2 regions of the Mesorhizobium sp. HAY1-8B genome follow, and region 2 is predicted to be linked to the other one. Evidence: predicted binding sites of a transcription regulator. Region 2 holds the regulator's gene; the other holds the start of a gene.
The links. Region 2 encodes LexA, which represses DNA repair genes until DNA is damaged. Its sites were predicted from a motif close to TGTTCNNNNTGTGTTCNG; they were not measured.

Region 1 (3,266 bases), 110 kb from region 2:
CCCGTTGCTGGGGAATGCGTCGTCGGGTTCCGGTTGGGGAGCCGGCTTGGCGATGCGATAATCGCCGGCCACGCCGGGCAGGGCGCCTTTGTGCGCCGGCGGTGCGCTGTCGTCGGCGAGTGCCATGCCGCTCGCAAGGCTGGCGAAAGTGAGCGCCGCGGCGGCGATGACGCGATGCGACGTCCTGGGCGAATAAGTGTCGATCATTCCCGGATTATAGGGACGAGCCGCTGCCGGAACCAGACCGGTGTCGTCAAATCTTCGACAACCGCCAGGAATCCGATCTGGCTTGGGTTTATGCCGCCCTTTTGCGCGTATCGAAAACGTGGTCGACAATACCCCATGCCTGGGCCTCGCGGGCGGTCATGAAATGGTCGCGGTCGAGCGTGCGTTCGACCTCCTCATAGCTGCGGCCGCAATGCTGGGCATAGAGTTCGGCCATATGCCGTTTGGTCTTGCCGATCCGCTCGGCATGGCGCTGGATGTCGGAAGCCTGGCCCTGGAAGCCGCCCAGCGGCTGATGCAGAAGGATGGTGGCGTTCGGCAGCGCGATGCGGCGCCCCGGCGTGCCCGCCATCAGCAGGAACGACCCCATCGAGGCGGCAAAACCCATGCACACCGTCGATACCGGGCAACTGACATATTGCATCGTGTCGTAGATGGCGAAGCCGCTGGTCACCACGCCGCCCGGCGAGTTGATGTAGAGCGAGATCTCCTTGTCGGGGTTATCCGACTCCAGCGACAAGAGCTGCGCGCAGACAAGCGCCGAGACATCGTCGTTGATCTCGCCATTGATGAAGACGATGCGCTCGCGCAGCAGCCGCGAGAAAATGTCGAAGGCGCGTTCGCCGCGGCTCGATTGCTCGACCACCATCGGCACCAGACTGGCAATACCGCTCATTTTCTTCTCCGATTTACGTGTTCAGGCCGCACGCAGCACAAGGCGCGGTGTGTTCGCCGCGATGGGCTTTCCTGCCCCGCGCGGCCCCAGCGAAAGCCGGCAGCCGGCGCCTGCCATGGCGACGGCAGGCATCGCCTTGCGGGAAAATCCGTCATGGACGATGCGCAGATGCGTGCCGCCCGAAACGGTGCGGGCGAGCGTGAAGGTGACGACGCTGTCGAGAGGATCCTGCCGTGCGGGATCGTCCGGCTGCTCTCGCCAGGAATAGCGCAGGAGGCGTTCGGGCTCGGCGTCGAGGATTTCGCATTCGATCGCAGCGTCCATCCCGGCGAAGGCAAAACGATTGCCGATTTCCGGCGTGATGTCGTTGGGCATCATCCAGGCGGCGAGCAGTTCCGGAACCGTCAGCGCCCGCCAAACCTTTTCCGGCGGCTCCGCAAGGTCGTATTCGAACTCGAGCGCATCCGAGGCGGCTTCGCTTTGGCTTTCGGCGTTCATTGATCCGACTTCCTTCACTGATCCATGTCCTTCAAAACCGTCTTCAGCCTTTCGATGCGCTCCGGCCAGAAGGTCCGGTAGCGTTCGATCCAGGAGAGCAAGGGGGCAAGCCCCTGCGGATCGGCACGATAATAGGCGTTGCGGCCGGCCCGCCGCTCGACCACGAGGCCCGCGCCACGCAGCACCGCCAGATGCTGTGAGACGGCCGGCTGCGACACAGTCAGGCCGCTGCGCAATTCCGACACGCTCATCTCGCTTGTGGCGAGGCGCTCGAAGACGGCGCGGCGTGTCGGGTCGGCCAGGGCGCGGAAAATCTCTGCTTCGATCATGACAAAAGCATAAGTTGATACTTATTGATTTGGCAAGTGCTGTTTTGAAACCCATATGAAGGCCCTCGGCATTGCTGCCATTCCTTGACAATCAGCAGCAGTGCATATAGGAACGAAAAGGGAACAAAAACCTTGTGGGAAAAGCCAGCCTTAGCAGGCGGCTGACGTGCGCAGCCTGTAAGGTGCTGCGACAAAAATTTGTTTCGGATGAGCGCGGAGAAAAATCATGGCGGGTAGCGTCAACAAGGTCATTCTGGTCGGCAATCTTGGCGCGGATCCGGAAATTCGTCGCCTGAACTCGGGCGAGCCGGTCGTGAACATCCGCATCGCCACGTCGGAAAGCTGGCGCGACAAGAATTCCGGCGAGCGCAAGGAAAAGACCGAGTGGCACAATGTCGTCATCTTCAATGAGGGCATCGCCAAGGTAGCCGAGCAGTACCTGAAGAAGGGCATGAAGGTCTATGTCGAGGGCCAGTTGCAGACGCGCAAATGGCAGGACCAGACTGGCGCCGACAAGTACACGACGGAAGTCGTGCTGCAGAAATTCCGTGGCGAACTGCAGATGCTCGATGCGCGCGGCCAGGGCGAGGGCGGCCAGGTCGGCGGTTATTCCGGTGGCGGCAGCAGCCGTGGTTCCGATTTCGGCCAATCCGGCCCGAACGAAAGCTTCAACCGTGGCGGCGGCGCTCCCAGGGGCGGCGGTGGCGGTGGTTCGTCGCGCGAGCTGGATGACGAGATCCCGTTCTGATCGAAAGCAATACCGAACGGCTGACGTCGCCAGATGACTGACGTTACGTGATCGATACGCCCCGAGGGTCCTGATGGACTTTCGGGGTTTTGCGTTGTTGATTTGGCCTGACAGCAGGTGCGATCTGGGACTGAAAGGACAAGGCGGTGAAGGCACGGGTAAAATGGGTCGAGGAGCGCACCTTCGTCGGTGAGTCCGGCAGCGGTCACAAGCTGGTGCTGGGAACGGCGTCCGGACCTGAAGGCAAGACACCGGGCCCTAGCCCGATGGAACTGGTGCTGATCGGCACCGGCGGCTGTTCGGCCTATGATGTCGTGCACATCCTGGAAAAAGGCCGTGAGGCGGTTGAGGACTGCGTGGTCGAGCTCGATGCCGACCGGGCCGAGACCGAGCCAAGGGTGTTCACGCGCATCCACATGCATTTCATCGTCAAGGGCAGGGCGCTCTCGCCCGACAAAGTCAAACGGGCGATCGACCTGTCGATCGAAAAATACTGCTCGGCCTCGGCAATGATGGCCAAGACCGCCACGATCACGCATGATTTTGAGGTTGTAGACACGTTGGCGAAGTAGGGCAGTAGGGACTGCCGCTCATCCCACCATCAATGCCTTGATGCCGTCGGCGACGAACTGAACGGCCAGCGCGGCCAGGATGACACCGAGCAGGCGGGTCAGGATCGAGCGGCCGGTCTGGCCAAGGATGCGGTCGATGCGTTCCGACAGCACGAACACCAGATAGGTGATGGCCAGGCAGACGAAGATGATGCCGACGAGTGCGGCCTGCGCGGCGA
Region 2 (3,266 bases):
TCGGCGCCTATGCCGGCTGGGCGGATCACCGTGCGGGAAAGACAAGACCGCCACCGCCAAGGCGATCCCTGCCGGGGTTCCTGACGCGAAAATTCCTCGCGCTCACGGGAGGGGTGGCGATGACGTCCATCATTGCCGGCAGCGCCACGGCGCTGTTTGCCATATGGCACTTCCAGCGTGTGTCGCCGCTCAGCCTGTTCGCAAATCTGGCTGTCATGCCAATTGTCTCAGTCGTCATGTTTCTGGCGGTTGTCAGCGCCTTGACAATGCCCTTCGGTCTGGACGGACCTTTTCTCTACCTCATGGGCAAGGGCCTGACCGCGATGATCGCCATATCGGCGTGGATATCGGAACGCTCCCCCGTCGATGCGGTCGGGCTGATTTCACAACACTCCGTGCTGCTGGTGACGATCGCCCTGGTCATCGCGACGATGGCGACGACATGGCTGCGGCTCGCGGCAGTGCCATTCGCGCTCGCCGGCCTGTTGACAGTGTCGGATACACGCACGCCGGACGTGCTGATCTCCGAAGACGCGCGGCTGGTTGCGCTGCCGATCGGCGGCGGCGAACTCGCGGTCAGCCGGGCTCGTCCAAACGAATTCACCGTCGACAATTGGAAACGCGCGCTGGTGTCCGAAACCATCGTCGTGCCGGAGATGTTCAACAAGGCGGACGGGCAATTCGACTTGGCCGATGCGGTCAATCTGCCGCCGGGGGCGCCGTTTTATTGCACGGAGGGCATCTGTCTCGCCCGGCATCCGTCTGGCGCGATCATCGCGCATGTCGAAGACCGCAAGGCTACCTGGAAGGCCTGCGGCTTCGCCGACCTGATCGTTGTCAATGATGCGACGGGCTACGATGCCTGCCACAACCCGCTGGTTCTCGTCGTTACCAAACGGCAACTCGCACGCAAGGGCAGTGCCGCTGTCTTCTTCGACCGCCAATCGGCGACCAGCCCGCCAACCATCAGCTTCGCCGTGGACGGGCCCTATCGGCCCTGGCACACGCAACGAAAGTTTTCGCGTGAGGCGAGGGGACTGCCGCCCTATCAAAAACCTGAAACGCCGGCCGCTCCTGCTCAGTAGCGCCTGATCAGGCCGACTAGCTTGCCTTGCACCTTGACCCTGTCCGGCCCGAAAATGCGCGTCTCGTAGGCCGGGTTGGCGGCTTCAAGGGCAATCGAGGCGCCCTTGCGGCGGAACCGCTTCAAGGTCGCTTCCTCCTCGTCGACCAGCGCCACGACGATCTCGCCTGGGCTCGCCGTATCGGCGTTGCGGATAATGACTGTATCGCCATCGAAGATGCCGGCCTCGATCATCGAGTCACCCTTGACCTCCAGCGCATAGTGCTCGCCACCCATGATCATGTCCGGAGGCACCGAGATCGAATGCGTCTGATGCTGGATGGCATCGATCGGCACACCTGCGGCGATACGGCCCATCACCGGGATCGACACGGCAGAGACCGCGTCGTAGTCATTGCCGGCAGAGGGCAAGCGCGACGGCGCCGGCTTGATCTGACGGCCTAGGCCGCCCTGACCAAGACTGCCTTGAATGACACTCGGCGAGAATTTCTTTGCCGCGTTGAGGCCGGGCGCGATCGAATCCGGCAGTCGCAGCACTTCCAATGCCCGCGCCCGGTTGGGCAGCCGCCTGATAAAGCCGCGTTCCTCCAGCGCCGTGATCAGGCGATGTATCCCTGACTTGGAGGCGAGATCCAGCGCCTCCTTCATCTCGTCAAAGGAAGGCGGGATACCGCTTTCCTTCAGCCGTTCATGAATGAACATCAGCAGTTCATGTTGCTTACGCGTCAGCATGGCGCCCCCCAGGCATTGAACGAAGGGAATCGGAATCGAAAAACAAACCCAGAACAAACACTATCTGTTCCAGTTGTGTTCCGCAACTGTTTAAAGTTTAGTGAATTTGTTAAGGCATCTGAAATTGTCTGCCGCCGGCAGCGGGCAGCGATCGGCCGCCTTCGCCGCCAGCGCGAGCATTGAAATCATTTTGGTTAATGGCCTGTGGCCTACCCTTGATGGACCTTGGAATCAGTTTCTAGAGGGCGTCCAGAGGCTGGATCGCGTCGTTGTTCGATCCATTCCTGGCGGAACGAAACGAAATCAAAACGCCAACGATCATGCTTCGAGAGCAATAACGCTGAAGTCATCCGGAAATTGCTTTCAGGCTGCCGGCGCGTGCGGTGTAGTTGTTCGCGCCGCCGTCCTCGCTATGAACGTAGACATGCAGCGTATAGCCGATATGCGCCGTCATCAGCGCCTTTGCCCGCTCGACATCGCGATCGAGGGCCGCTTCCATGATCGCGGTGTGATGCTCGATCGCGATCGCCTCTCGAAGAGCGTCCATTGCCTCGCCATAACCATCCTTGAGGCCGGCGGCCGCCCGCAATGTCGGCGCCAGGCCGAGAAACCGATGATGCCGCCGCAACTGATCGGCGATTGTCGAACGGAAGCGCAACAGCCAGTTGGACGTCGCGGCACTCAGCAGTGCCCCGTGAAAGGCCTCGTGGCTCTCGTCCCACTGGTCGACGGCCGCATCCGAGGGGTCGTCGACCGCGGTCTTGCAGCGGGAGAGCCGGTAGTGGGCGGTGACAACCGCGTCCTCCCATTCCCTGCCGCCTTTCTCGATCGATTCCAGGAACAGCGGCATCTCCACAACCATCCGTGCGCGAGCCAGGTCCTCGAGTTCGGCCCGCGACACCGGAGCCACGGCAAAGCCGCGATTGCTGATGGCGGTAACCAGGCGCTCGGCCTCAAGTCGAGACAAGGCTTCACGCAGCGGTGTCCAGCCGACGCCGTATAGACCGCGCAGCGCACTCAGCTTGAGCGGTGCGCCCGGCATGAGGCGTGTGGTCAGGATATCGCGCCGCAGCAGCTGATAGGCCGCCTCGGTTTTCGTGGAGTTGTTCTGGTCCTGCATCGCGATCCGTCCATCGTCGGGCATGTGAAAATTATATATGATGGTGCTCGATGGCAAGAATTATATATAATGTTTGACAGGAAGCGATGGACTGACCATGATCGCCACAGTTGCCGTCCCGATGAGCGGCGCTGATCAAATCTGGGAGGAAATGATGTTGAAGTCCAAATCCGCTTGGCTGTCGGGATTGGCCCTGGCAGGCGCATTGATGGTCAGCGCGGGGAGTGCCGCCGCCGACCAGATTCGCATCGGCATCGCCAATTTCGGCGAGCATCCGCAGCTCAACGCTGCCATAGCCGGATTCAAGAAGGCGCTGACGGACAATGGCTT

Region 1: the regulator LexA is predicted to act here: its motif matches at 1,837-1,854, upstream of AC1VON_RS21805 (single-stranded DNA-binding protein).

What each region holds. Positions count from the first base shown of each region.
Region 1 is NZ_CP200321.1:4,551,902-4,555,167, reverse strand. Features, by position in the region: gene AC1VON_RS21825 (hypothetical protein) at 1-207, opposite strand, end outside; gene AC1VON_RS21820 (ATP-dependent Clp protease proteolytic subunit) at 296-901, opposite strand; gene AC1VON_RS21815 (SRPBCC family protein) at 923-1,399, opposite strand; gene AC1VON_RS21810 (ArsR/SmtB family transcription factor) at 1,414-1,728, opposite strand; gene AC1VON_RS21805 (single-stranded DNA-binding protein) at 1,955-2,476, shown strand; gene AC1VON_RS21800 (OsmC family protein) at 2,623-3,048, shown strand; gene AC1VON_RS21795 (MarC family protein) at 3,067-3,266, opposite strand, start outside.
Region 2 is NZ_CP200321.1:4,445,616-4,448,881, reverse strand. Features, by position in the region: gene AC1VON_RS21240 (ComEC/Rec2 family competence protein) at 1-1,085, shown strand, start outside; gene lexA (transcriptional repressor LexA) at 1,079-1,816, opposite strand; gene AC1VON_RS21230 (GntR family transcriptional regulator) at 2,163-2,936, opposite strand; gene AC1VON_RS21225 (ABC transporter substrate-binding protein) at 3,091-3,266, shown strand, end outside.